Regions from separate parts of the Alcaligenes sp. RM2 genome, predicted to be linked through region 2. Evidence: predicted binding sites of a transcription regulator. Region 2 holds the regulator's gene; the other holds the start of a gene.

Region 1 (15,011 bases), on a different contig from region 2:
CCGCTTGGTGGCAAGGTATACGCTAATAAACCCGAGTCATAATTCATTCAAAGGTGCAGGATGCCTGGTTTTTTCGGCATCCTGCGTTATTTATTGCAAGCTGGAAAGTTTGCATATGAAGTATTTAATCGTTCTTCTTCAGGACTTCCCCGAATCATGGATACCCTCTCGCAGTCTTTTACCTTTTCCCAACGTGCCCAGAAACTGAGTGGCTCCGCAATTCGTGAAATTCTCAAGGTCACTGCGCGTCCCGAGATTATTTCCTTTGCGGGCGGTCTGCCCACTCCAGTCGGCTTTCCTGTCGAGGAAATGCAAAGCGCGTTCAACAAGGTACTGAGCGAGCAGGGCCGTGTGGCACTGCAATACACCACGACGGAAGGCTATCTGCCCCTGCGCCAATGGCTGGCAGAGCAAATGAGCGCCGAAGGCGCCCCTGTGGACGCCGACGAAATCCTGCTGGTGAACGGTTCGCAGCAAGCCCTGGACATGCTGGGCAAGCTGTTCATTGATGAAGGCAGCAAGGTGCTGGTGGAGTCGCCTACTTATCTGGGCGCTTTGCAGGCCCTGTCTGTGTACAACCCTTCTTTCGTGGCTATTCCTACCGATGGCCAGGGCATGATCCCCGAGTACGTGTCGGCTCCTGAAGCCATGGGCGCCCGTTTGCTGTACGCATTGCCCAACTTCCAGAACCCCACCGGCCTGCGCCTGCCTCTGGAGCGTCGTCAGGACCTGGTGGAGCGATGTGCGGCTGCGCATATCCCGATCGTCGAGGACGATCCCTACGGTGAACTGCGTTACGCCGGCGAGCGTCTGCCCAGCCTGCTGTCCTTGGGCCGCAAAGCCGGTGCTACCGTGATACGCCTGGGTACCTTCTCCAAAGTGCTGGCTCCTGGTTTGCGTCTGGGCTATATCGTGGCTCCCGCCAAGATCATCGACAAACTGGTGCAGATCAAGCAGGCCACGGACTTGCACACCTCCACACTGACGCAAATGGCTGTTTACGAAGCCGTACATAACGGTTTCCTGGAAAAGCACCTGCCCAAAGTGCGCGATATTTACCAGAAGCAGTGTGCCATCATGCTGGACGCCATGGACAAGAACTTCCCGACGACGGCCCAATGGACCCGTCCCGAAGGCGGCATGTTCATTTGGGTGACCTTGCCCGAGCACGTGGATGCGACGGCCCTGCTGCAAAAGGCCATTGAGAACCTGGTGGCCTTTGTTCCGGGCGAACCTTTCTACGCCGGCAAGGACGTCAAACGCAACACCCTGCGCCTGAGCTTTGCCACCGTGCCCGAGGAAAAAATTCGCGAAGGCATCGCCATCTTGGGTAAACTCATCAAGGAAGCCTGATCGCCGTTTGGCAGGCAAGGGACGCAGACTGATGGGTCTGCGTCTTTTCATGCGCTGGCCCGGCCAGCGCTGTGGTTTTCAGCGCCGGCCATTGCGTTTTGCTTGCTCCCAGAGCATGAACAGATTCCTGGAATCCACCGCATACCCTCTGCCAGAGGGTATGCCTGTTTTCAGTCTATGGCTTGAGGCCTGGATTTAGGTTTTACCTCTATGACATCTCCATCCGCTTCGGAATCTTCCCCGCGTCCTGATCTGTCCGATATGCGCCCCAACAATGACTGGGTGGCTCGCTATTTGCCAGCATCCTGGGGGCCGTATGCCCGTTTGTGTAGGCTGGATCGGCCTGTGGGCACCTGGCTGACCCTCTTGCCCGCTCTGGCCGCTCTGGTGCAGGCAGCGGACGGTATTCCTACCCTGTGGCGTTTGGTGATCTTTTCTCTGGGCGCCTTGTTGATGCGCGGTATTGGCTGCTGCTTTAACGATATGGCGGACCGTAACTTCGACCATCAGGTTGAACGTACCCGTTTCCGGCCCTTGACCAGCGGCCAGATCACCATGCGTCAGGCGGTGATCTTCGTGCTGGCGCAGATGGCCGTGTGTGCCTTGCTGCTGCTGGCTATCAATGAGTACAGCCGTTGGCTGGCACTGGCCCTGTTCCCGATCGTGATGATTTACCCCCTGTGCAAGCGCTTTACCTACTGGCCGCAAGTGGTTCTGGGTATCTGCTTTAACTGGGGCATGTTGATGGCCTGGTCCGATACGCAGAACATGGTGCCTTTTGGCGCCATCCTGATGTGGGTGGGCGCGATTTTGTGGCAGGTGGGCTACGACTCCATCTATGCCTATATCGACATGGCTGACGATACCAAGCTGGGCCTGCACTCCACGGCTCTGCGTTTCCGCGAGGCAGGCAAAACCTGGATCAGCGGTTTTTACATCGCCGCCATGGCCTGCTGGCTGGTGGGCGGTTTTCTGCTGAACGAGCGGATTTTGTATTACATGGTGATGGCCGTCATCGGCATTCATCTGCTGTGGCAGATGCGGCAGTTTGACGTGCGCTATCCCGAACGAGGCCTGCGCCTTTTCCGTGCCAACATCTGGGTTGGTGTGTTGCTGGTGGTGGCCGCTTTGGCTGGCACGATCAGCCTGGCTTGATCCGTGTTCAAGCAATTTACGTAAAGCTTTAAAGGTTTGAAGAATGGCCTCTCCTCTTGAGTATGTCGCAACGGCGCTATTTGCCATTGCCATCGTCCACACCTTCTCGGTTCCGGTATTTGCCCGCCTGGCCAATAAAGGCGGCAGCCACTCAGGGCTGTGGCACATGTTGTCCGAGGTCGAGGCCGTGTTTGGCGTCTGGGCCTGTGTGCTGGTGGCCTATATGGCCGTTTTTGTGGATTTGCAGTCCGCTATCGAGTATCTGGAAACCCGCAACTTCACCGAACCCATGTTCGTGTTCGCGATCATGGTAGTTGCCGCCAGCCGCCCGATTCTGGAACTGGTGAACAAGACGGTGGCGGTGCTGGCGCGTGCTGTGCCCGTGTCTGACAAGATCTCCACCTACTTCATCACTATGTCGGTAGTGCCTCTGGCCGGTTCCCTGATTACCGAGCCCGCTGCCATGACGTTGGCGGCGCTGCTGTTGCACAAAGCCTATTTCCGTCATCAAGGCCATGCCGGTTTCAAGTATTTGACCGTGGGCGTGCTGTTTGTGAACGTCTCTATTGGTGGCGTGCTGACTGCCTATGCAGCCCCTCCGGTCTTGATGGTGGCCAGTACCTTTGGCTGGGACACCGCCTTTATGGCGACGCATTTTGGTTGGCGTGCTGTGATGGCCGTCCTGATCAATGCCACCCTGGTCACCCTGGTTTGCCGTAAAGCCTTGATGGAAATGGGGCAGGGTATGCCTGAAGCAAAACAAGCGCAGCGCCCGGTGCCCATTACCGTCATGGCCATTCACGTGGCTTTCCTGGTGGCGATTGTGCTGGGCGCGCATCACCCCATTGTGTTCATGGCTCTGCTGATGCTGTTTATTGGCTATGCCCACTCCTACAAGCATTACCAGAACCCCTTGCTGGTGCGTGAAGGCCTGATGGTCGGTTTCTTCCTGGCCGGTCTGGTGGTCCTGGGCGGTCTGCAGAAGTGGTGGCTGCAGGATCTGCTGGGCGGCTTGTCGCCCACCGTGCTGTTCTGGGGGGCGACGGCCTTGACGGCAGTAACGGATAACGCGGCACTGACCTATCTGGGCTCTCTGGTGGAAGGCACCTCGGATATCTGGCGCTATATGCTGGTGGCCGGTGCGGTTACGGGCGGTGGTCTGACCGTGATTGCCAACGCGCCCAACCCCGCCGGCTTCTCCATTCTGAAAGGCAGCTTCCCGGATGGTGCGATCTCGCCTCTGCGTTTGCTGCTCAGTGCCATGGTGCCAACCTTGGTCGCAGCCTGCCTGTTTTTGATCTGAACCGGATGGCCGCCAGGGGCGGCCTGTCTGGCCGGGGCGAAGTTCAGTGCGATTGAACGCCAAAAGGGCTAAAATCACGGCAGAAGCGCCCCTGGGAACCCTTTGCGGTTGCTGATTGAACGGGTCTCCGGCTTGAATTTGCTGGTTTCGACCCTACTTATTTGTATCTCGAAGTTTGTTTCGGCTTTTTGTTAGGGTGAGTCGTGCCTATCTATGCGTATAAATGCAGCTCGTGCCAATACGAAAAAGATGTGCTGCAAAAAATGTCGGACCCCGTTTTGGAGGTTTGTCCAGAATGTAACCAGCCTACCTTTACCAAACAGGTAACGGCGGCCGGATTCCAGCTCAAGGGTACGGGCTGGTATGTAACGGATTTTCGTAACCAGGGTGGCAGCAAGCCCGCGGACAGTGGCGCTACGTCCACACCCGCGCCTGCGACGACACCTTCTTCCTCATCGTCCAGCTAACACCATTTCTTATGCGCCCCTTCAAGCGTTATTTCGTCACTGGCCTGCTCATCTGGGTGCCCTTGGTCATCACCGTCTGGGTGCTGACCTTGCTGATCGAAACGCTGGAGAGCGTAGTGCCGGAGTTTCTGTCTTCGCAGGCCCTGTTCGGCCTGCGGATTCCCGGCTTTAGAATTGTGCTGGTGCTGGCTGTCTTGTTTGGTACGGGTTTGCTGGCGGCCAATTACCTGGGCCGTGCCGTTGTGGATCGTTGGGAATTGCTACTTGGGCGTATTCCTTTGGTGCGTTCCATTTATAATTCCGTCAAACAAGTCAGTGATACGGTGTTGGCACCCGATGGTCAGGCGTTTCGCGAGGCCGTTCTGGTGCAGTATCCCAGGGCCGGTTCCTGGACCATTGCCTTTTTGACCGGCACGCCGGGCGGACAAGTGGCGCAGATTCTGGGAGAGGACTTTGTCAGCGTCTACGTGCCCACCACGCCCAACCCGACTTCCGGTTTTTTCCTGATGATGCCTCGGGCGGATGTACACAAGCTCGACATGACAGTGGATGCGGCGCTTAAATACATCGTATCCATGGGAGTGGTCAGCCCTACCGAGCCGATCGCTTTGCCCCCTGTTTCTGACCAGCCGGAGGGTCCCAAAGGGACACCCCCCTTGGCTGGAACCTGAATTTTCCAATTTGCAGTTTTTACTATTTCGGAGTCATCCTAGATGCGTACGTGTTATACCGGCGAGGTTTCCAAAGAATACCTGGGCCAGACGGTCAATTTGTTTGGCTGGGTACATCGTCGCCGCGACCACGGGGGTGTGATTTTCATTGATCTGCGCGACCGTGAGGGTCTGGCGCAGGTTGTCGTCAACCCTGACAACGTTCAGGCCTTTGAAGTGGCCGAACGTATCCGTAATGAGTACTGCCTGCGCATTACCGGCCGCGTTCAGGCTCGTCCTGAAGGCACGGTCAATCCTGATCTGCGTTCGGGCGAGATTGAAATCGTTTGCGACGAAATCGAAATCCTGAACGCTTCGGTCACGCCTGCTTTCCAGCTGGATGATGACAATCTGTCCGAAACCACGCGTCTGACGCACCGTGTGCTGGATTTGCGCCGTCCGCAGATGCAGAACAACCTGATGCTGCGCTACAAAGTGGCCATGCAATCCCGTCGCTACCTGGACGACCTGGGTTTCATTGATATTGAAACCCCCATGTTGACCAAGAGCACCCCTGAAGGCGCTCGCGACTACCTGGTTCCCTCGCGTGTGAACGCAGGCGAATTCTTTGCATTGCCCCAGTCGCCCCAGCTGTTCAAGCAGATGCTGATGGTGTCGGGCTTTGACCGTTACTACCAGATCACCAAGTGCTTCCGCGACGAAGACTTGCGTGCTGACCGCCAGCCTGAATTTACCCAGATCGACTGCGAAACCTCTTTCCTGAACGAAGAGCAGATTCGCGATATTTTTGAAGGCATGGTCACGCACATTTTCCGCACTGTGCAAAACGTGGAACTGCCCAAGTTCCCCACCATGAGCTGGACTGAGGCCATGCAGCGCTACGGTTCGGACAAGCCTGACCTGCGCGTCAAGCTGGAGTTCGTGGACGTGGCCGACCTGATGCGTGAAGTGGACTTCAAGGTCTTCTCCGCACCGGCCAACGACCCCTCCTGCCGCGTGGTTGCTCTGCGCATTCCTGGTGGTGGCGCCATGCCACGTAGCGAAATCGACGCATACACCAAGTTCGTCGGCATCTACGGTGCCAAGGGGCTGGCTTACATCAAGGTCAACGATGTGACCTCAATCCCTGAAGGTCTGCAGTCGCCTATCGTCAAGAACATCAATGTTGAGGTTCTGAAACAGGTGATGGAGCGCACGGGCGCCCAGAACGGCGACCTGATCTTCTTTGGTGCTGACAAGGCCAAGATCGTGAACGATGCGATTGGTGCCCTGCGTATCAAGATTGGTCACAGCGAATTCGGTAAGGCGAACGGTCTGGTTGAAGAAGGTTGGAAACCCCTGTGGGTGGTGGACTTCCCCATGTTCGAATACGACGAGGGCGAAAACCGCTACTTTGCAGCTCACCACCCCTTCACCAGCCCCAAAGACGGCCACGAAGACCTGCTGGAAACAGATCCCGGCAAGGCCTTTGCCAAGGCTTACGACATGGTGCTGAACGGTTGGGAAGTGGGTGGCGGCTCGGTCCGTATCCACCGTGCTGACGTTCAAAGCAAAGTGTTCAATGCCTTGAAGATCGGCCCTGAAGAAGCACAACTGAAGTTCGGCTTCCTGCTGGATGCGCTGCAATACGGCGCACCTCCACACGGTGGTCTGGCTATGGGTCTGGATCGTCTGGTCACCCTGATGGCCGGTGCCGATTCGATCCGTGACGTGATTGCTTTCCCCAAGACACAGCGTGCTCAGTGTCTGCTCACCCAGGCCCCATCGGCTGTGGACGAGCAGCAGCTGCGCGAGTTGCATATTCGTCTGCGGGCTGTTGAAAACAAGTAAGTCAGAACGGGGGACGGCGTGTCAGTGATTCGGGTAGTTAGCTACAACATTCACAAAGGCCGCTCGGCTTCGGGCAAACGGGAGTCTTTGGCGGATCTGCGCCTGGGACTTTACGGCCTGTCTCCCGACTTGTTGTTCTTGCAGGAAGTGCAGGGGCGTAACCAGCTGCAAGGCAGTCTGGACGCCCAGCACGAATCCCTGGCCGCTGCCTTGCGCATGAATACGGCTTACGGCTGCAACGTGGTTCGCCCTCATACGGACCACGGCAACGCCTTGCTGTCGCGCTTTCCCATTCTGCAGTACGAAAACCAGGACATTTCCGACCATCGTATGGAGCAGCGCGGTTTGCTTCATGCCGTCATTGATGTCGATGGCCGTCCGGTGCATTGCATTGTGGTGCACCTGGGATTGTTCAACAGCGGCCGAGTTCGTCAGGTTCAGGCCTTGCTCGATCGCATCAAGCGCATTGTCCCTGCGGACGAGCCCTTGCTGATTGCAGGCGACTTCAACGACTGGAATAACCGCCTGGCACCCATCTTTGTGCAGCAGCTGAATCTGTACGAGGTATTTTCGTTCTCGCCTCGTGGTCAGGCCGATAACCGTTTCCGACTGCGTCAGCCCATCAAATGGCTGCGTACCATGCGCAAAAGCGGGCTGGTCGTGCCGGATCAAGGCATTCAGCTGGGCGTGAACGGTGCCGCACGCATGACGCCACCGCCTCGTACCTTCCCCGCGGCATTTCCCTGGCTACGTCTGGATCGCGTCTACCAGCGTGGTTTTGCAGTGCGTAATGCCCGTGTACTGGTGGGAGACCCCTGGAAACAGTTGTCCGACCATGCCCCCATCCTGACCGAGCTGGAGCTGCCGTAAAGGGGCGTTCAGTGGTTTCTTAACGCATAGGCCTAGCAAGCATGCCGAGTCTGAAGCGCGATCCACTATGGCACGAAGGTAATCAAATCACCTTGCTGCAAAACGGCCAGGAGTTCTTTCCGGCCATTTGCGAAGCTATCGATCAGGCGAAAAAGCGTCTGCATCTGGAAACCTATATCTTCAACCTGGATGACAGCGGTCACAGCGTTCTGGACGCCTTGCGACGAGCCTGTGAGCGGGGTGTACGCGTACGTGTGGTGATTGATGGCTTTGGCAGTGATGTGCATGCCTTGCAGATTGCCGAACAGTTGAAGGCCATGCGTGCCCGCTACCGGATTTATCGCCCCAAACCCCAAGGGTGGCGCGAACCGCGCTTGTCCTTGCGACGTTTGCGCAGACTGCACCGGAAAATGCTGGTGGTCGATGAGCGCATTGGATTTGTGGGGGGCATCAATATTCTGGACGACTTTGATGAGGTGCCCCTGATCAATGGACAGGGCAGGCCGCGCTTTGATTTTGCTGTACGCTGCGAAGGGCCCATTGTCGACGATATGGTGCGTGCTCAGCAGGCTTTATGGCTGCGCATGGCCTGGCGCAGACGCAAGGATTGGGACAGCTTCACCCAGCGCTTTACCCTGTGGCGTGAATGGCGCAAGCGGCGTCAGGCGCGCAAGAAGGCGGAGCAGGCCGGGCAGGTTTTTGAAGGAGTACGGGCCTGCTTGCTGCTGCGGGACAATGTGCGCCATCGGCAGCAGATTGAGCAGGCGTATCTGCACTTGCTCGGCAAAGCGCAGGAGCAGGTGGTGCTGGCCAATGCCTATTTCTTTCCGGGCCGTACCTTGCGTCGCCGTATCGAACAGACGGCGGAACGAGGCGTGCGGGTGCGTTTGTTGCTGCAAGGCCATGCCGAATACTTCCTGCAATATCGGGCCTGTAGATTCATGTACGGGAAGTTGCTGGATCATGGCATCGAACTGTACGAGTACAAGGCCAGCTATTTACACGCTAAAGTCGCCGTTATCGACGATTACTCCATGGTGGGCTCGTCCAATCTGGACCCGTTCAGTCTGCTGTTGGCGCGCGAGGCTAATGTGCTGATTCAGGATGTGCCTTTCACCCAGGACCTGCAGGCCAAGCTGGAGTACGAGATCGAGCATAATGCAGCGCGCGTCTACCCGGAGCAGTATCAGCGGCTGGGTTTGTTCAGTCGACTGGGCGATTATCTGGCTTATGGCATGTTGCGCCTGGGCGTGCTGCTGACGGGTAAATCGTCCTTGTATTGATGCCTGCCAGGTGATTTGTACGGGTCTTTACCCATACAAGGTGCCGCCAGCCGGGCAGCGCCTTATAAAATACTCTCTATACTTTAAGAGTTTGGTCCCGAAGGACCGAGTTTGCCGTAACCATAATTACTTTTACCCGGAGGGTGGACCACATGAAAACACGTGCAGCTGTTGCCTGGAAAGCGGGCGCTCCGCTAACGATTGAAGAGGTCGATCTGGCAGGTCCCAAAGCGGGCGAAGTGCTGGTCGAAATCAAGGCGACGGGCATTTGCCATACCGATTACTACACCTTGTCCGGTGCTGATCCAGAAGGTTTGTTCCCAGCGATTCTGGGCCATGAAGGTGCAGGCGTGGTGCTGGATGTAGGTGCTGGCGTGACTAGCCTGCGTCCCGGCGATCACGTGATCCCTCTGTACACACCCGAGTGCCGCCAGTGCAAATCCTGCCTGTCGCGCAAGACCAACCTGTGTACCGCGATCCGTTCGACTCAGGGCAAGGGCCTGATGCCCGATGGCACCTCGCGTTTCTCCATTGGCGGCAAGCCAGTGCACCACTACATGGGCACATCGACTTTCGCTAACCACATCGTGGTGCCGGAAATTGCCTTGGCCAAGATTCGTAACGACGCACCTTTCGACAAGGTGTGCTACATCGGCTGTGGCGTGACTACCGGTTTGGGCGCTGTGCTGTTCACCGCCAAGGTGGAAGCGGGCGCTAACGTGGTGGTGTTCGGTTTGGGCGGTATTGGCCTGAACGTGATCCAGGGCGCCAAGATGGTCGGCGCTGGCAAGATCATCGGAGTGGACATCAACCCCGAGCGCGAAGCCATGGCTCGCCAGTTTGGCATGACCGATTTCGTGAACCCCAATGAGGTTGAAAACGTGGTCGACCACATTATTCAACTGACTGACGGCGGCGCGGATTACTCCTTCGAATGTATCGGCAACACCAAGGTGATGCGTCAGGCACTGGAGTGCTGCCACCGCGGCTGGGGCCAGTCCATCATTATTGGTGTGGCCGAAGCCGGTGCCGAAATCTCCACCCGACCGTTCCAGCTGGTCACAGGTCGCGAATGGAAGGGCTCTGCCTTTGGTGGCGCTCGTGGCCGTACCGACGTCCCGACCATTGTGGACTGGTACATGGATGGCAAGATCAATATCGACGATCTGATCACCCACACCTTGCCGCTGGAGCGCATCAACGAAGGCTTTGACCTGATGAATGCCGGTAAATCCATCCGTTCGGTGGTGATGTACTGATAGACGTCGCTTGAGAAGGGCGCAGGCAGTCGCCTGCACTCTTTATCCCGGTTTCAGAGCTCGTATGCTGCCCTTGGGCGTGCCACGGGCTTTGGGCCGGATCTGCAATTGAGAACACGAGGGGGCTATGACTCAGACACTGGAACTGCTCAACGAACACCGCTGTTTTAATGGTTGGCAGCGCTACTACCAACACGCTTCGCAGACAATTGGCCTGCCCATGCGTTTTTCTGTGTACATGCCGCCGCAACTACAGGCCAGCGCTCAGAAAGGGGCTGCCAGCCTGGCAGAGGCTATCGGGCAAGGCCGTGTGCCTGTGCTGTTTTTTCTGGCCGGCCTGACCTGCACGGAAGAAACCTTCATGATCAAGGCCGGTGCCCAGCGTTACGCTGCCGAGCACGGCATCATGCTGGTCACTCCTGATACCAGCCCGCGTGGTGCTGGCGTGGACGGGGAGGACGATGGCTGGGATCTGGGAACCGGTGCCGGTTTCTATCTGGATGCCACTGAGCCCGGCTGGAGCAAGAATTACCGCATGGAAAGCTATGTGACCCAGGAGCTGTTTGATCTGGTCACGACCATCTTGCCCGGCGACGCCCGCCGTGTCGGTATCTTTGGTCACTCCATGGGCGGGCACGGTGCCTTGACGCTGGCTTTGCGCCACCCTGGCAAGTACCGCTCCGTGTCGGCCTTTGCGCCCATTGCGGCGCCGACCCGCTGCCCTTGGGGCGAAAAGGCCTTTGGTGCCTATTTGGGTCAGGATCGCCAGGCTTGGGAACAACACGACGCCAGTGCCCTGATGGCCAAGACCAGTACGCCGTATCCTGCCGGTATCTTGGTGGACCAGGGCTTGAGCGATGCCTTTCTGGCCGAACAACTGTATCCGGAAGTATTCGAGCAGGCGTGCGAGCAGGCCAAACAGCCTTTGACCCTGCGCCGTCACGACGGCTATGACCACGGCTACTATTTCATCTCGACCTTCATTCAGGACCATCTGAATTTCCACGCCGAGCGACTGTGATCGCTGGATAAACAAGGTCGCACTTTGTTATTTTCAGGTGGGCGTTAAAGCGTTACTCTCAGGCAGCCACGGTTTTTTGCCTGTTTGTGGCGTCCTGCCCACCGATTTGCCGCAGTTTTCCCTCAAGTAGTGAACTTTTTCTTGCTGCGACGCTCTTATTCCTGTACTCGAAATTTTTAGCACTCCAGACCATCGAGTGCTAAACTCAATGATTGTTGAAATACGTTTTCTGCGGTTTGAGAGCCTTGTTTAGTGCTCTCGCCGGCTGACTTTTGAAGGATTTTCCATGACACAACAAGCGAACGCTTTGGCCCTGACGTCTGGTAATGAACTCGTCGCCGCCGTGTCTAATCCAGGCGCACTGGGGACGATCGAAGCGTATATTTCTGCTGTTAACCGCCTGCCCATGCTCAGCGCCGAACGCGAAACCGAGCTGGGTCAGCGCCTGCGCGACCAGGATGACCTGGATGCTGCGCGTGAACTGATTTTGTCGCACCTGCGTCTGGTGGTCTCCATTGCCCGCCAGTACCTGGGTTACGGCTTGCCGCATGCCGACCTGATTCAGGAAGGTAACGTGGGCCTGATGAAGGCCGTCAAACGCTTTGACCCCGATCGCGGTGTACGTCTGGTGTCCTTTGCCGTGCACTGGATCAAGGCCGAGATCCACGAATATGTCGTGCGCAACTGGCGCATGGTGAAAGTGGCCACCACCAAGGCCCAACGCAAACTGTTTTTCAATCTGCGCCGCATGCGTCCGGACGGTCAAACGCTGGATACGGCCCAGGTAGACGCGATTGCACGTGAACTCGATGTGCGTCCTCAGGACGTCAGCGAGATGGAAGTGCGTCTGTCCGGTCACGATATGGCCCTGGAAGCCCCGGCCAACGACGACGATGACAATTTCGCGCCTATCTCCTACCTGTCCGATGAAGGACACGAGGAACCCACACGCGTGCTGGAGCGTCGTGCCCAGGATATGCTGGAAGGCAGCGGCCTGGAAGAAGCGATCGACACGCTGGACGAGCGTTCGCAGCGCATTGTGCGCGCCCGCTGGTTGCAGGACGATGGCGGTGCCACCTTGCACGATCTGGCCGCCGAATTCGGCGTGTCGGCAGAGCGTATCCGTCAGATCGAAGTGGCGGCGTTCAAGAAGCTGCGCGTCGCCTTGGCGCCTGCGGCTTGAGTCGTTTTAAAGAGTTACAACTTTTCGGGGGAATCCGAAGAACTTAAGCTGATTTTCGCGGACTAAACAATACATTTGCTGATTTTTGCCACCTATGCAATTCGGCATTTGCGCATCCGCTTCGGCTTCTCCTCTTCCCCTCCCTTTTGAAGCGGATGTTTACGGGACACCAGCTAGGTGTCCCTTTTTTTTGTCCTGATTTTTCAGCTGTTTTGCCTGCCGAGTCAGCCCGACCCAGTAGGCAAAATCGATCAGAAGGTCAACGCGGCACGCAGCCAGACGGTGCGGCCAGGATCATTAAAGCGGCTTGCTGCGCCAAAACCAAAACCACTGTTCCCGGCCAGATTCAGGTGTTCGCCGTAAGTCTTGTCGAACACATTATCCACACCGGCAGTCAGGGACAGATTGCGGTTGATCTTGTAGCCGCCATACAGCGACAAGGTACTGAAACCACCTGTAGGCCCGAAGTCGTAACCCACCACATTCCCTTGTCCCTGCGAATAGCGATTTTGCTTGGCTACAATGCGCCAGACACCGCCGGCAGACCAGGGGCCTTGCACATAATCCGCTGTCAGGCGCAGATCGAGCGGGGGCATTTGCGGCAGGGCTCGGCCATCCGTACTGTTACGGCCCCAGGCGTAGGCCAGGCTGCCGCCCAAAGTCCAGTTGGGCGTCGCTTTCCAGTCCGCACCCAATTCGCCACCCATGATGCGGGCCTTGACGTTTCTGGCCTGGGTTTTCATGCCCATCATGCCACCGGGCAGGTAGTCGAACAGGATGTAATCCTGGATCTGGCCAATATAGGCAGAGGCCCAGGCCGAGACCGTTTCATCCTTGTACTGAGCACCAAAATCCAGCTGTGTGGTCTTTTCAGGCTGAATGCCCAGGAAGGCACTGGCGCTGCCTTGCGGGCCGCTGGCCGGGGAAATCAGCTCCCAGTAGTCCGGCATGCGCTGCACATGACCAATACCGGCGTACAGGCTCAAGGGCAGGGAATCCAGATCATGCTCGATACGCAGGAAGGCACTGGGCAGGGTTTCTCTACGGCGCTCGTTCGCACCGGGGTTGGGCTTGCTCATCATGCCACTGCCCAGGCTGGGTCGCAGGTCGCGGGCACTGGCCCAATCCAGACGTGCGCCACCAATCAAACGGCTGGCGTCGTTCAGGTCCCAACGGGCTTCGGTGAACAGACCAATATTGTCGAACTCGGCATCTTTCACCCAATCCTGATCGCGGTAGTCCTGCATGCCCATGCCACTGCGTTTGCGATGGCGGCTGCGCATCAAATCGGCACCTGTGGTCAAGGTCAGGTCCTCGCTCAAGGCCCAGTCCATGCTTAGACGGCCACCCCAGGTCAGGCGGTCCACATTGGAGGCCATAGGCATGGACATGCCTCCTCCCGGTTTGAAGGTGCGCAGCCCGTAGTTGTCCATCACGTGATCGGCGTAGTTGTAGTAGAGCTGGGCCTCTACATTGCGCAGCACGCCTTCGTGCATATCCTTCTTGAAACGCAGACCCAAGGTTTCACGCTTGAATTTTGTGCCATCCATGCCACGACCAGCATAGCGGGCATAGCCGTCGCCTGTGCCTGCACTGAGCTCCAGCAAGGTATCGGCATCCGGCGTCAGGCCAATGGCGACGTCCGTATTCCATTTCTTCCAGCGCGAGGGCACACGTTCGCCATCACCGTCCTTGTAGTCCTGAGCGCGATCTTGATTGGCAGTCAGGCGGGCATAGTAAGAGGCATTGCCAGCCGCAAAGTCCACATTGCCTGCGTGACGGCCAGCCGAACCGCCCAGAATACTGGCGTCCAGCGTGGCGTCGTTCTCGGTAAAGCCGGGCGCTTTGCGCTCGAAGCGTACCGTTCCGGCAGAAGCACCCGGGCCCCAGCGCACGCTTTGAGGGCCCTTGATGATGGTCAGTTCATCAAAGGATTGGGGCGAAATGTAGGAGGTCGGCGCATCCATGCGTGACGGGCAGGCACCGGGCATGGAGCTGCCATTGGTCAGCACATTCAGACGCGAGCCAAACATGCCGCGCAGCACCGGGTCCCCGTTGCTGCCGCCATTACGAATGGCCGCAAAGCCAGGAATGGTTTTCAAGTAGTCCGTGCCGTCGCTGGCAGGCAAGGGCAGGCGGGGCAGTTTGGGGTTGGTGCTGAACTGCAAAGGGGATTCAGGAGCCACTCCGGTCACTACGATAGGGCTGAGTTGTTCAATAACGGTGGATTGGGCCAGGGCAATAGAAGGCACGCAGGCCAGCACACCGGCGCTGATCAGGCCGGGGTTTATTAATTTCTTCATGACTAAATTCCGAAGAGCAGCCGTCGTCCAGCGGCAAACCCGCTTGGGCGATGGCAACAAAGGAGAAAAGGCGTGGCGGCAGAGCCGAACGCGGGGAATCAGGCAGGAAGAAGAGAGGGTGGGGCGCGTTGCCCCACAGGCGGGCCACGAATAAAGGCCTGCGCCAGAGCGGGGCTAAGAGGGGGAAGCAGCAAGGGCCGAAACTGGCCCAGGCTCAAAGGCGTGACGATAGCAATCGGCGCGGGCGTCAATGCGGCTTGCAGCATGACGCAGAACGGACAGGTGGCGCTGGTGGTAGCCTCGTCCGAATGGG
Region 2 (15,011 bases):
TGGAGCCGCGAAAGGTATTGCCTCGGCCTCGCAAGTCCGGGGTGTGCCAGGACATCAAATTCGAGCTGGCGTTGACCACTGGCAGCCAGCTGCGATGGGTGCCCTGAATCCCATGCACGGCAATGATGGTGGTTTGTTTTGAATCGCAGGCAATGCTCATGTGGCTTCCTGGAGTAGATAAATACAACTAAGATATGAGGCTGTTGCCCAGTTCCGGCCTTGTACTTGCAGCGCCAGAGCAGGCGTCAGAGTTTGGGTGTCAGCAGCAAACGCTGCGTTTTAAAGGCAGGGTCAGCATGGTTACAAGCAAGCGGAAGGTAGCGGGAAAAGGGCAGGCTCAAGATGAGGTGCTGGACATCAAGGCCTTGACGGAACCCAAGCCCAAGCTCACAGACATTGCTTACGAGCGTTTGGAAGAAGCCATCATTACCCTGAAGCTGCCGCCGGGCAGCATCGTGTCCGAGCTGACCTTGAGCCAGATGTTCGAGATTGGCCGCACGCCGATTCGGGAGGCCATTCAACGTCTGGCACGCGAACATTTGATGCTGGTCTTGCCGCAGCGTGGGCTGTTGATTCCAGAGCTGGACATGCCCAAGCAACTGCGCCTGATCGAGACGCGACGGGAGATCGAGCGTCTGATCTGCCGTAGTGCGGCCAAACGGGCGACACGCGATCAACGCGAGCAATTCAAGAGCTTGCATGATGCTTTCCTGGAAGCAGCCACCCAGAACGATGAAGTCAGTTTTATCCGGGCAGATCGACGGTTGAATGAGCTGGAAATCGAGGCGGCTCGCAATGAGTTTGCCGAGGCAGCGATGCGTCTGACACATGGGCTATCCCGTCGTTTCTGGTTCTGCCACTATCAGCAAAATCCGGATTTAACGCAGATGGGCAGACTGCATGCCAACTTGGCGATGTCCATTGCCGGGGGCGATATGGACCAGGCCGGTCAAAGCCTGGATCTCTTGATGGACTACATCGAAGAACTCGCCCGCACGACCCTGATTTCCAGCTTGTAAGGACAGGCAGGGCCTTAGCTGGCCAGGCCACGCTCCAGGGCGTGGGCCTCTTCTTTTTTCAAGGCCGGGCCGTCCGTGGTGTCGCCAGTATCTTCAAAACGGAAACGGCGAATAATGGGCTTGAGCTCTTCCTTGACGTGCTTTTCGCTATAGCCATTGAACAGGTGGCCAAGCAGACCGCGACGCAGATCCGTAGTGCCCATGGCCCAGTCTGCAATCGGGAACGTCAGGTTCATGTTGTACTTCATCATGATGCCCTGATTGTGGTGGGCGGTATGGTGGCGGCGAATGGTGTTGATGAAGGGCATATTGCGCACAAAGCTGTTCTCATGCACATGGCAGCAGTAGTGAAAGGCCTCGTACACCAGGTACTGTGCCACCATGGTCATGAATACAAAATAGCCTGCATTGGGGTTGATGATGGTTGCGGCCAGCCAGCCCAGAATCCCGCCGCCTACCCCCAACGTGGCCAGAACGCGCCAGGGGAAAAACACAATCCGGAACTCCTTGCTGGAATCAATTGTGGCTGCGTTGTCGGTGAAGTACTGGTGATGCTGGCGGGTGTGGCGTTCGTAGATTTCCCGCAAGCCAATGATGTTGATGCGTCGGTGCATCACATAACGGTGCATGGCCCATTCAACAAAATTACCCGCCAGAAAAACGGGGATCACAATCAGCCATTCCCAACCTACCGGGCCTAGCTGGGTGATGCTGTAGTAAATCGCTGCCAAGCCCACGATATAGGTCACTACCACGTGAACAATGCCGTTGTAGGCGGGGCTGATGTTGGATTTGTAGTCCTCTCGGAACTTGCGTTGGCGTTCGCTCATCATGTCGGTTGTCTCCTGCGGAAAAGGTTCATTCTTTGAATATCCAACTAACATATTAGTGATATTTTTTTCTGCGTCAAGCAGGGAAAACAGGGGGGAGGAAATGTGGCAAGGGGGCGACTTAAGGGGTGAAGCCGCTGTAGCGCTGGGTTGAGCAGTTTTCAGGCCAGGCTCAGGACTGGCTGTGCAGTTTCACTGGCGGGCTTGGAGCTGCTTTTTTTTTGCGGTGAGGCGAGGCGGGAGGGGGCAGGACGGGACACACTGGACCCAGGCTGGGGCAGGAGATGAAGGGACAGGTAAAGGACAAAAGAAGGTAAAGGGCAGGGGCACAGGCAAAGGGATAGGTGCTGGTCAGATCAATCCAGCGTAGCCACTTTCGGAAAGTAGCCAACAGGAGGAGGATCTGTTAAGCGAAGATAAAAAAAGCCGGCTCGAAAGCCGGCTTTTGGTCAGAGCGTTTGCAAGTCAGGAACTTACAGGCCCAGCACGTCTTGCATGTTGTACAGGCCAGTGTTTTTATCGCCCAGGAAACGGGCTGCACGCAGGCTGCCGTTGGCATAGCCAGCACGGCTGCTGGAGCGGTGCGAGATTTCGATGCGCTCGCCTTCGCCGCAGAAAAACACGGTGTGGTCGCCCACAATATCGCCACCACGGACGACGGAGAAACCAATGCGGCCATCCTGACGGGCACCGGTGTGGCCGTGGCGGGCCCAGTCGGCTACATCGTTCAGGGATTCACCCCAGGTTTTGGCAATGGCTTCGCCCATAGCCAGAGCTGTCCCCGATGGCGCATCCACCTTGTTGCGGTGGTGGGCCTCAAACACCTCGGCGTCGTAGCCCTGGTTCAGCAAGGCAGCCGCCATTTCAATCAACTTCAGGGTGGCATTGACGCCTACGCTCATGTTCGGGGCGAAGACAATGGCAATCTCGCGACCAGCCGCCAGAATCTGTTGTTTCTCTGCTTCGGAAAAACCGGTAGTGCCAATGACCAGACGGGTGCCGTGCTGCATGCAGGCGTCCAGATGGGCCATGGTGCCTTCAGGGCGGGTGAAGTCGATCAGGCAATCTGCCTGGGCCAGGGCGTTCAGGTCGTCCGTGACTTTGATACCTGTGTCTTTACCCAGAAAGGCTCCTGCGTCCTGACCAATGGCTTTGGAGCCGCTGTGGTCCAAGGCCGCGGCCAGTGTCAGGTCAGTACTGTTCAAAACAGCTTCAATCAGCATACGGCCCATACGGCCGTCTGCGCCAGCAATGGCAATGCGCATGTATCCTGTGTCCTTAACGTAAAGCTTAAAGCGTAGGCTGGTTGCCGCTCACGCTGGGCGTTGGGGCGGCTTGGTCGGCATCAGCGGGGGGCGGGGTGTGTTTCTTGCCTGTGTCGCTGCGCTCGAAGGGTTGGCGGTCAGGTTGCTCGTCGCCTTCCCAGCGAACCAGAGTGTCGCCTTCAAACCAGACGGTAAAGGTGCGCTGCTCGCTCTTGCCGTAGCCAGGCTTGTTCAGGTAAGGGTAGTCCCAACGGTCGGCGTGGAAAATGTCTTGCAAGGTGGGCGAACCCAGCAGGTAACGAACCTGTTCGCGTGTCATCCCCGATTGCAGGCGGGCCACTTGCTCGGCAGTGATCCAGTTCCCCTGCTGAATGTCGGCGCGGTATGGGAAGCCCCATTTAGAGGATCCGCAGGCGCTCAGGGCGGCGGCAGCCAGGCTGGCTGCGAGTATGGCGCGGATGACAGGAGTGAATGAATTGGCCTTCTTCTGCACGAAATGCCCCAGTAGGAATAAAATCGTTATCATATAAGGGTTTAGGAAAAAGCGCATGAATTGCGCATTGAACCGCCTCAAGACGAGCTGGTTTTCAACCAGGACGGACTTGAGATCCATCCCCATCAAGATGCGATAATTTAGCCATGAACGATCAAAATGAACTGAAGAACATGGGGCTTAAGGCGACTTTTCCGCGCCTGAAGATTCTGGATATTTTTCGCCGCTCCGACCAGGACGGTCAACGCCACCTGAGCGCTGAAGACGTATACCGCCTGCTTATTGCCGAAGAAGTCGATATTGGTTTGGCCACGGTTTACCGTGTATTGACCCAGTTCGAGCAAGCCGGCATTTTGGTGCGCAGCCAGTTTGACGGCGGCAAAGCCGTCTTTGAACTGAATGATGGCGATCACCACGATCACCTGATCTGCACCAATTGTGGCGTTGTGGAAGAGTTTACCGACAGCAATATCGAAGCCCGCCAGCACCAGGTCGCCAAAGACCACGGTTTTGTGCTGGAGAGCCATACCATGCTGCTGTACGGCATTTGCCCCAAGTGCTCGGAAGCAGGCAAGCAGGCCAAGCCTACTTTGCGCAGTTAATCCCTTTGTAGAGGGTCCGCCGGTGCGGGATCTGATGATTGGGGGCAGGATAGCCAGGGCGGCATCCTGAAAATTCAAAGAACAATCAGATCCGGATCACAGGGCCTCACGATTGGATACAAAAAAACCACCAGCTGCTTCGGCGCTGGTGGTTTAGCTTGCGTTTCAAAATTGCTTAACGCTGACGTGCCAGCATTTCCCGCGCATGTTCACGCGTTGTTTGCGTAATTTCCAGACCACCCAGCATGCGGGCGATTTCGTCCACGCGTTCGTCTTGCGTCAAAGGACGGATAGAGGAAAAGGTCTGACCTTGCTCGGTCGTTTTCTCGACCTTCAAATGATGGTTGCCGCAAGCGGCCACTTGGGGCAGGTGGGTCACACACAAGACCTGATGACGTGCCCCCAACTCTTGCAGCAAGCGTCCCACCACTTCGGCCACCGCGCCACCGACACCCGTATCCACCTCGTCAAAAATCAGGGTAGGCACGCGCGCTGCCTGGCTGGCGATAACAGACAGTGCCAATGAAATTCGGGCCAGCTCACCACCCGAGGCCACTTTGGCCAGCGGGCGTGGTGTTACCCCTTCGTGACCAGCCACCAGAAACTCCACCTGCTCTGCGCCGTGAACCTGGGGCGCGCAAGCGGTCAGGGCGACCTCGAAGCGACCGCCTTGCATGGCCATGGACTGCATCGCCTGGCTGACCTGTTTGCTCAGTTGCACACTGGTTTTGCGTCTTGCGGCACTTAGCTTGCTACTTAGCTCCTGGTACTGCTTTTCAGCCTGCTGAGCCTTGGCTTGCAGGGCTTCCAGATCAAAAGACTGTTGCAGCTGTGCCAACTGTTCCTGCCAGGTTTCCAGCAGGCTGGGCAGTTCTTCGGGCTCCACTTTCAGCTTGCGTGCGGCACTGAAAATGGCAGAAACCCGTTCTTCTGCCTGCGCCAGACGTTCGGGGTCCAGCTCCATATCGCTTAGATAACTGTTCAAGTCCGAAGCTGCTTCGGTGACGGCAATTTGTGCCGACTCCAAGGCATCCACAATCGCTTGCAGGCCTGGGTCATGACGCAGCAGGGCGCTCATTTCGTGGCTCGCTTTGCCCAGCAGTTGCTGTACCGAGGTTTCCTCGCCATCCAGAGCCGTCAGGGCCAAGGCACTGCCGTCAATCAAGGCCTGGGCATGGGACAGGCGGGTGTGTTCTTGTTGCAACTGGTCCCATTCACCAGCACGCAGATTCAGGCTGGACAGCTCGTTGATCTGCCACTCAAGACGCTCCTGCTCTCGTTTGCCCTGCTCAGCACTTTGACTGGCCTGTTCGACGGCTTTGCGTGCCTGGCTCAATTGCTGCCAGGACTGCGCCACTTGGCGCGCCAGGGGTAAATGGCCGCCTTGGCTGTCGAGCAGATCGTATTGGCTTTGAGGGTTCATCAGGCTTTGATGAGCGTGCTGACCGTGAATATCCACCAGCAATTCACCCAGCTCGCGCAACTGCGTCAAGGTGGCTGCGCTACCATTGATGTAGCTGCGGTTGCGACCTTGCTGGTCGATCAGTCGACGCAAGATCAACTCGTCCGCGACATCGAAGTCACGCTCGCTCAGCCAGCTTTGAATGTCTTGTTCACAATCGAAGTGCGCGCTGACTTCAGTGCGCGGACAGCCCTCGCGGATGGCTTTGGCATCGCCGCGTGCCCCCAGCACCAGGGAGAGCGCGTCAATCAGAATGGATTTACCAGCGCCGGTCTCTCCGGAAAAAACCGTGAAGCCGGAGTCGAAATCAATCGTGGCTTGATCCACGATCACAAAGTCTCGAACGTGCAGGGTACGGAGCATAGGGGTTTATTCGTTTTCGTCGTTAGGCAAAGGGATGTGATTCCAGCCCAGCTTCTGACGCAGGGTGGAAAAAAAGCTGTAGCCCTTGGGATGGATAAAGCGAATGGTGTCCTGGGAGCGACGCACGTCGATGCGGTCTCCCTGCTGACAGTCCGACCAGGTTTGCATGTCAAAGTGCACGCTGCCACCCGATTCCACCCGGCCCAGGGCCGTAATGGTCAAGTTCAGGGTGCCTGTGTCGGGTAGCACGATAGGGCGGTGCGACAGGGTTTGCGGAGCAACGGGGACCAGCAAAAATGCCTTCAGGGAAGGGTGCAGCAAGGGACCACTAGCCGCCAGCGCATAGGCCGTGGAGCCCGTGGGGGTGGAGATGATCAGGCCGTCGGAGCGCTGGCGGTACATGAATACGCCGTCAAGCTCGACACGCAGCTCGATCATGCCGCCGCGCCCGGCACGGTTGATGACCACATCGTTCAGGGCCACGCCTGAATACAGCACTTGCCCGTCACGCACCACGCGGCCTTCCAGCATGGAGCGCTCTTCAATGTCGTATTCGCCTTTCAGCACGCGCAGCAAGGCGTCGTTGGCGTCATCCAGGGGAATGTCGGTAATGAAGCCCAGGCGGCCGTGGTTGATCCCGATCAGGGGAACCTTGCTGTGGGCTAATTCGCGCGCAGCGCCTATCATGGTGCCATCCCCGCCCATCACGATAGCCAGATCGGCGCGCTCGCCAATTTGGGCATAATCGCCGATGGGGAATTCGGTAATACCGGCATTCTGGGCGGTTGTGGCCTCAAGCAGCACCGAGCAACCAGTGTTGACCAGGGTTTTAGCCAGCGATCGGATGGGCGCATCCAAGCCGGAGTCCTGGTATCTGCCAACAATGGCAACCGTTTTGAAATGCATGGGGCGAAAACCTTATGATTGATGAAATAATGGCGATCAGTGGATTATAGAGTTGCCACTCTAGGCTTGGCTGTAAGATTCTCCCCTTTATCATGCAGAGCTGGTGTTTTTAAGTGACGTACGCGACATGGATGACAGAGCAAATGCCTTGTTGAAGGTGCTGATCGAGCGTTACATCGCCGATGGTCAGCCGGTAGGGTCCCGTACCTTATCGACCATTTTTGATTTTTCCCCGGCCACGATTCGTAATGTGATGGCCGAGCTGGAAGGCCTGGGCCTGATTCATAGCCCCCACACCTCGGCGGGGCGCATTCCTACGCCCAAAGGCTATCGCCTGTTTGTGGATCGCCTCCTGGCTGCCGAGCGTTTCGAGCGGCCCGATGCACGTAATCTTAGCCAGTACCTGCCTTTTGACGAACCCAACCGGGCCGTTAGTTCTGCCGCTTCCTTGCTGTCGAATCTGTCGCAGTTTGCCGGTGTGGTGCTGGCGCCGAAAAAAGCCCAGACCTTCAGGCAAATTGAATTTATTCGTCTGTCTGACAAACGGGTGTTGCTGATTATCGTCACGCCGGATGGTGATGTGCAAAACCGCATCCTGTTTGTGCCGCGCGACTATCTGGAGCAGGAGCTGGTCGAGGCCAGCAACTTTTTCAATCAGCATTTCTCGGGCATGTCCTTCGAGTCGGTCAAGCTGGCCTTGTCACAGGAGCTCAGCTCCTTGCAGGCGGATATTTCGCGTCTGATGCAACAGGCGGTGGATGTGGGCAGCCATCAGCCCGATAGCGAAGAAGCTGTGGTCATCGCCGGTGAAAGCAAGCTTTTGAACGTGACCGAGATGGTGGCGGACATGGATCGTTTGCGCCGTCTGTTTTCCTTGTTCGAGAAGAAAACCGATCTGCTGCACTTGCTCGATGTCTCCAGTCAGGCCGATGGCGTGCAAATTTATATCGGTGGGGATTCGCAGCTTTTGCCTTTGGATGATGTGTCCGTCATTACGGCGCCGTATGGCGTGGATGGCAAGGTCGTGGGGACGCTGGGTGTGATCGGGCCATCGCGGATGGCGTATGATCGTGTGATTCCTATCGTGGACATTACGGCCCGGCTATTGTCCAATGCCCTGAGCCATCACTCTGCCAGTTAAGGTCTGGACCTTCAGTCTGTTGTTGGGCTGAAGGCAATCAGGCTGTCTAACGTACTAATCATCATGCCCAAGTTGTTTGCTTCTCCTTATTTGCCCGAAGCGCAGGACGCCGATATGTTCAATGATCAGGCTCCGGTACGCGAGGCCGGGCCCATCGGTATCTTGCTGGTCAATCTGGGCACGCCGGACCAGCCCGATGCTGCGTCCATTCGCCGCTACCTGGGGGAATTCCTGTCTGATCCCCGTGTCATTGAAATCCCTCAGCCGCTCTGGCAGATTATTCTGCGTCTGTTCATCTTGCCTCGCCGCCCCAGCAAGCTGGCACCGCGCTACAAGGATATCTGGTTGCCACAGGGCGCGCCCTTGCTGGTCTACAGCCAGGCACAGGCCGATGGCCTGCAAGAGCTGCTGCAATCGCAAGGCCATGATGTGAAGGTGGAGCTGGGTATGCGTTATGGCAACCCGTCCATTGCCAGTGGTCTGGATAAATTGAAAGCAGCGGGTTGCGAACGAATCTTGAGCTTGCCCCTGTACCCGCAGTATGCAGCCAGCACCACGGCTACGGCGGTGGATTGCGTGGCGGAGCACCTTGGAAAACAGCGCAATCAACCTGAGCTGCGCTTCCTCAAGCGTTACCATACGCACCCGGACTACATTGGCCCGCTGGCGGCACAGATACGCCGCTACTGGGATGAACATGGCAAGCCAGAGCGTCTGCTATTGAGCTTTCACGGCTTGCCGCGCCGCTGCGTGGAACTGGGCGACCCTTATTACCGTGACTGCCGTGAAACGGCGGATGCCTTGCGTGCGGCGCTGGATGAGCCTGCCGTAGAAGTGCATATGGCATTTCAAAGTCGCTTTGGCGCGCAGCGCTGGCTGGAACCCTATACCGAGCCCACCTTGCGCGAATGGGGCAAGCAGGGGGTGGGGCGTGTGGATGCCGTCTGCCCCGGTTTTCTGGCCGATTGTCTGGAGACGCTGGAAGAAATCCAGGTGGAATGCCGCGACGCTTTCCTGGAAGAAGGTGGCCGCGAGTTCCATTACATACCTTGCCTGAATGACGATCCGCAATGGATTGAGGGCCTGGGACGGCTGGCCGTGCAGCATCTGGGAGGCTGGCTGCCCAGCCGTCTGGTGCCAGCCGGATAGCGGTATTGGACGTTTTCCAAGGGGCTGGCCAGCAAAATATGCAGGCGGGTCTTGAACTGGGGGCAGATGCCCCCATTTTTATGCGATCAACGAATTCTGTAGTGGAGATACATCGAATGGCTACACATGCCGATCCCAATAAGCCTCTGGACGGGGAAGTGACGGAAAACACGCCTGAACAGGCACAACAGGGCACCCCCGAGCACGAGCAGCCAGAGATTTTGGCTCAGCAGCCCGAAGAAAGTTCGGCTGATCTGGCCACCGAGTTGGCTCAGGCCCAGGAAAAAGTGTCGCAGTACTACGACCAGCTGCTGCGTGCCAAGGCCGAGGTGGAAAACATTCGCCGCCGTGCGGAGGATGATGTCTCTAAAGCCCGCAAGTTCGGCACCGAGTCCTTTGCTGAAAGCCTGATTCCCGTGCGTGACAGCCTGGAAGCGGCTCTGGCCCAGACCGAGCAAAGCACGGACGCCTGGAAAGAAGGCGTGGAAACTACCTTGCGTCAACTGAACAAGGCTTTTGAGCGCAACAACCTGAAAGAAGTGGCTCCACAAGCCGGTGACAAGTTTGATCCGCACCTGCACCAAGCCATTTCGGCCGTACCTTCGGAGTTTGAAGAAGGCGCAGTGGCTCAGTTGCTGCAAAAGGGCTACACCATTTCGGATCGCGTGCTGCGTCCGGCCTTGGTGATGGTGTCGGCCCCCAAGTAATAGAGCCAGCCTGTCTGTGCGCGCAGGCTGTTCGGAATTAAGGCGTTTTTGACTGCTTTTTCGGATCAGCCGCTTGCACAGTAAAAAAATAAGGCCATTGCTCTTGAAATGCACGCAGAGTTCCCCATATGCATTTCATCAAATAATTTGCTTTCGCAATCAATCTTTTAGTCAGGTAAAAAATCATGGGCAAAATCATTGGTATTGACCTTGGAACCACCAATAGCTGTGTATCGGTGTTGGATGGCGACCAGGTTCGTATTATCGAAAATGCCGAAGGCGGTCGTACGACCCCTTCCATCGTGGCTTACATGCAGGATGGCGAAATCCTGGTTGGCGCTCCTGCCAAACGCCAGGCTGTCACCAACCCCACCAACACTATCTTCGCTGTCAAGCGCTTGATCGGTCGTAAGTTCACTGAAAAGGCAGTTCAGACAGACATCGAGCACGTGCCTTACACCATCACTGCCGCCGACAACGGCGACGCATGGGTGGAAGCTCAAGGCAAGAAGATGGCACCTCAGCAAGTGTCCGCCGACATCTTGCGCAAAATGAAGAAAACTGCCGAAGACTACCTGGGCGAAGAAGTAACCGAGGCCGTGATTACCGTGCCTGCTTACTTTAACGACAGCCAGCGTCAGGCAACCAAGGATGCAGGCCGCATTGCCGGTCTGGAAGTCAAGCGCATCATCAACGAGCCTACCGCCGCAGCTTTGGCTTTTGGTCTGGACAAGGCTGACAAGGGTGATCGCAAGATCGCTGTATACGACTTGGGTGGCGGTACGTTTGACGTGTCCATCATCGAAATCGCCGATATCGACGGTGAGAAGCAATTTGAAGTGCTCTCCACCAACGGTGACACCTTCCTGGGTGGCGAAGACTTTGACAAGCGCATCATCGACTACATCATCGACGAGTTCAAGAAAGAAAGCGGCGTTGATCTGTCCAAAGACGTGCTGGCCTTGCAGCGCCTGAAAGAGTCCGCTGAAAAAGCCAAGATCGAACTGTCTTCCACGCAGCAGACCGAGATCAACCTGCCTTACATCACGGCAGACGCTTCCGGTCCCAAGCACTTGAACCTGAAGATCACTCGCTCCAAGCTGGAAGCGCTGGTCGAGGACCTGATCGAACGCACGATCGAGCCTTGCCGTGTTGCCATCAAGGATGCGGGCGTGAAGGTTTCGGAAATCGACGACGTGATCCTGGTCGGCGGCATGAGCCGTATGCCCAAGGTGCAAGAGCGCGTTAAAGAGTTCTTTGGCCGTGATCCGCGTAAAGACATCAACCCGGACGAAGCCGTGGCCGCTGGTGCAGCCATTCAAGGTTCCGTGTTGTCCGGCGATCGTACCGACGTCTTGCTGTTGGACGTGACTCCTCTGTCCCTGGGTATTGAAACCCTGGGTGGCGTCATGACCAAGATGATCCAGAAGAACACCACGATTCCTACGCGTCACTCGCAAGTGTTCTCCACGGCTGACGATAACCAGCCTGCTGTGACCATCAAGGTGTTCCAGGGCGAGCGTGAAATCGCTGCCGGTAACAAGGCTCTGGGCGAGTTCAACCTGGAAGGCATTCCACCAGCAGCACGTGGCCTGCCACAGATTGAAGTGACCTTCGACATCGACGCCAACGGTATCTTGCACGTGTCCGCCAAAGACAAGGGCACAGGCAAAGAGAACAAGATCACCATCAAGGCAAACTCCGGTTTGTCCGACGAGGAGATCGAGCGCATGGTGAAAGATGCCGAGGTCAACGCAGCAGAAGACCACCGCATCGCTGAGCTGGCTGTTGCACGCAACCAGGCCGAGGCTTTGATTCACTCCACCCGCAAGTCCATGACGGACTACGGCGACAAGCTGGAAGCGGAAGAGAAAGAAGCCATCGAAAAGGCCATCGCTGATCTGGAGGAAACTCTGAAAGAAGGCGATAAGGAAGCCATCGACGCCAAGGTGGAAGCACTGGGTGTGGCCTCGCAGAAACTGGGCGAGAAGATGTACGCCGACATGCAGGCTCAAGCCGCAGCACAAGAAGGTGCTGAAGGCACAGCCCAGCAGCCCGCCGACGAGAACGTGGTCGACGCCGACTTTAAAGAAGTCAAACGCGATCAGTAATTGCGAGCCTGAATAAGGTTCCCTGGCCCGATCTTTGGCGGCATACGCTGGAGATCGGGCATTATTATTCAAACAGCGGCGTTTGGACGTCGTTAATCAAACATGGCAAAACGCGATTTATACGAAATTCTCGGTGTGGCCAAAAATGCGACGCAGGATGAAATCCGCAAGGCGTATCGCAAGCTGGCCATGAAGTTCCACCCTGACCGTAATCCGGATAGCAAGGACGCCGAGGAAAAGTTCAAGGAAGCCAAGGAAGCATACGAGATCCTGTCCGACGAACAGAAACGCGAAGCCTATGACCGCTATGGTCATGCCGGAGTCGATCCCAATGCCGGCATGGGCGGTATGGGTGGCGGCATGGGCGGGGCCGGATTTGCAGACGCCTTTGGCGATATATTTGGCGAAATCTTTGGTGGTGGCGGCGGACGTCGTGGCGGTGGCCCTCAGGTTTACCGTGGCGCGGACTTGCGCTATTCGCTGGATATCAGCCTGGAGCAGGCAGCAGCCGGTTTTGATACTGAAATTCGTGTACCAAGCTGGGAAAACTGCGAAACCTGCTCGGGTTCGGGTGCCAAGCCCGGTACCTCTGCACAGACTTGCCGCACTTGCCAAGGTAGTGGCGCGGTCCGTATGCAGCAAGGCATTTTCAGCATGCAGCAAACCTGCCCGACCTGTCACGGTAGCGGCAAGGAAATTCCTGATCCCTGCGTGGTGTGTCACGGCGAAGGCAAGGTCAAGAAGACCAAGACTTTGCAGGTCAAGATTCCAGCCGGTATTGATGATGGCATGCGCATTCGCTCCAGCGGCAATGGTGAGCCTGGCGTTAACGGTGGTCCTGCCGGTGACTTGTATGTGGAAATCCGCATCAAGCCGCACGGTATTTTCCAGCGTGATGGCGAGGACCTGCATTGCGAGCTGACCATCCCCTTTACCACGGCGGCCTTGGGCGGAACGGTGGAAGTGCCTACCCTGACAGGGCGTGGCGAAATCACCATCCCTGAAGGCACCCAAGTGGGCAAGACCTTCCGCTTGCGCGGCAAGGGTATCAAGGGTTTGCGTTCCAGCTACCCCGGTGACTTGTACTGCCACATTCAAATCGAGACACCTGTACGTCTGAACGAAGAGCAAAAGAAATTGCTGCGTCAGTTTGAACAGGCCTTGAGCGATGGTGGCGTCAAGCACTCGCCCAAAAGCGAATCCTGGACGGACAAGGTGAAAGGTTTCTTCTCCTGAATCCTGGCAGGGCTCCAGCAAGGAGTCGCCAATTAGAAAGTAAAAAGCCCGGTACTTTTGTACCGGGCTTTTTTACGCCTGTTCAACGTTCAGGCAAGCGGGGTTGCTGGCTTGATCAAGGTTGGGCATCCAGGGGTTCTGGAGCCGGCGCTGTCACCGGAGCCTGTTCTGCGGTTTCAGGTGCTGGCGTGGCGGCACCTTGCTTTTGACGCTCATGGTCAGCGGCAATCGCTACGACCATTTCCTTGGGTTTCAGGTATTTGCGCAAAACCGCATTGACTTGCTCCGCATTGAGCTTTTGCAGATCCTGGTCCATTTTCTCGGACCATTCAAAGCTGCGGCCCAGGTCCAGGTAATTCAACCACGCACTGCTGACCACGGTGTCCTGGCTGCGCGACAAGCGGCGGTAGTTCAGCAAGGCATTCACACCTTCCTTGACCTCTTGCTCGCTAAAGCCATCTTTCAGTGTTTGGGCCAGGACCTCGTCGATAGTCTTGCTCAACTTATCGCTATTGCTGGGAGCGTGAATGGCATAGACCGTCCACGAACCCTTGGGTTCATAGCTGGACGCATCCACCTGGCTGCGTACGTTGTAGGACAAGCCATCCTCTACGCGCACACGGTTCCACAAGCGCGAGGTTTCAGATAGGCCCAGCAAGTAGTTTGCCAGGTAGACAGCTGGAAAGTCCGCATCGCTGTCTTGCAGTTTCAGGCCCAGGTCCGCCAGATAGAAGGCATTTGCCTTGTCCGGCGTGTTGATGTCAAAGACCTTGGGAGCCACGGTCTGCAGTGGATCGTCCGGACGCTGGTAGGTCGGGGCTTTGCGCCAGCCTTTCAAACCATCGGCCAAAGCCTTGCGAACCTCGTCCTTGTCAAAGTCACCCACGGCGCTAAAGGCGACATCACCCGTACCGTAGAATTTTTGATGGAAATCCCGCACCTGTTTGATGTTAATCGCCTGGACTCGCTCTATGCCTTCTTCAAAGCTGGGCGTGTAGCGGATATCGTCTTTGGGCCATGGGTTGGTGTAGCGTTCAATCGCTTGGCTGGCCAAAGCAGCAGGTTCGGTGCTGGCCGATTTCAGATCGGTGACCACGGCTTGCTGATATTTCTTCAGCTCGTCCTCGGGGAAGTTTGCATTGCGCAGCACGTCCAGCGCCAGAGCAATGGCTTTGGGCAGGTTCTCGCGGTTGGAGGACAAGCTCAGGTACAAGCGACCATTGGAGCCGCTGGTGCTGAACTGGGTTTGCATGGCGGTGAACTGATCAGAAATCTGTTCGCGGTTCAGTTTCTTGGTACCGGTGCTCAGCAGGCTGGCGACGGCTGCAGCGGTAGCGGTCTGGTTCTTGAGTTGATCAGGCGAACCAAACTTGAAGGACAAGCGAGCCTCCACGCGTTCCGCGCGAGTTCCCTTGGGCAGCAGGGCCATTTTCACTTCGCCCAGATCCTTGCCCAAGGACAAGGGTTGCAGATCGGTGCGGGCCATGATGTTGGCAGGGCTAGGATCAAAGGCTTCTACCGTTTTGCCGCCATCCTTGCCGGTGTAGTCCTGTACCAGCTTGGCCACATCAACGGTGCTGGCCTCAGGAGCACGCAGCGGTTTTTCTGTGGGGATGTACAAGCCATTGCTGCGGTTGCTGGCGACCAGCCAGGTTTCCAGCGCCTTTTGAACTTGGGGCAGCTTGGCAGCTTCGACCCGGTCGCGCTGCAGGAAAAACAAACGCCAG

The links. Region 2 encodes HrcA, which represses chaperone genes, less so after heat shock. Its sites were predicted from a motif close to TTAGCACTCNNNNNNNNNGAGTGCTAA; they were not measured.
Region 1: a site for HrcA is predicted at 11,389-11,415, ahead of rpoH (RNA polymerase sigma factor RpoH). Genes of this name have one in related genera too.

Annotation. Positions count from the first base shown of each region.
Region 1 is NZ_JBRFIO010000006.1:83,347-98,357, reverse strand. It holds gene ACU6HM_RS17065 (aminotransferase-like domain-containing protein) at 157-1,353, shown strand; gene ubiA (4-hydroxybenzoate octaprenyltransferase) at 1,564-2,508, shown strand; gene ACU6HM_RS17055 (putative Na+/H+ antiporter) at 2,552-3,811, shown strand; gene ACU6HM_RS17050 (FmdB family zinc ribbon protein) at 4,075-4,278, shown strand; gene ACU6HM_RS17045 (DUF502 domain-containing protein) at 4,290-4,949, shown strand; gene aspS (aspartate--tRNA ligase) at 4,992-6,779, shown strand; gene ACU6HM_RS17035 (endonuclease/exonuclease/phosphatase family protein) at 6,798-7,649, shown strand; gene clsB (cardiolipin synthase ClsB) at 7,691-8,932, shown strand; gene ACU6HM_RS17025 (S-(hydroxymethyl)glutathione dehydrogenase/class III alcohol dehydrogenase) at 9,085-10,191, shown strand; gene fghA (S-formylglutathione hydrolase) at 10,319-11,212, shown strand; gene rpoH (RNA polymerase sigma factor RpoH) at 11,499-12,395, shown strand; gene ACU6HM_RS17010 (TonB-dependent copper receptor) at 12,647-14,698, opposite strand; gene ACU6HM_RS17005 (DUF2946 family protein) at 14,797-15,011, opposite strand, start outside.
Region 2 is NZ_JBRFIO010000001.1:187,953-202,963, forward strand. It holds gene ACU6HM_RS00835 (alpha/beta fold hydrolase) at 1-160, opposite strand, end outside; gene ACU6HM_RS00840 (GntR family transcriptional regulator) at 297-1,019, shown strand; gene ACU6HM_RS00845 (sterol desaturase family protein) at 1,034-1,852, opposite strand; gene dapB (4-hydroxy-tetrahydrodipicolinate reductase) at 2,323-3,114, opposite strand; gene ACU6HM_RS00855 (outer membrane protein assembly factor BamE) at 3,140-3,640, opposite strand; gene fur (ferric iron uptake transcriptional regulator) at 3,754-4,209, shown strand; gene recN (DNA repair protein RecN) at 4,385-6,034, opposite strand; gene ACU6HM_RS00870 (NAD kinase) at 6,041-6,940, opposite strand; gene hrcA (heat-inducible transcriptional repressor HrcA) at 7,068-8,081, shown strand; gene hemH (ferrochelatase) at 8,145-9,230, shown strand; gene grpE (nucleotide exchange factor GrpE) at 9,347-9,937, shown strand; gene dnaK (molecular chaperone DnaK) at 10,123-12,048, shown strand; gene dnaJ (molecular chaperone DnaJ) at 12,151-13,284, shown strand; gene ACU6HM_RS00900 (M16 family metallopeptidase) at 13,400-15,011, opposite strand, start outside.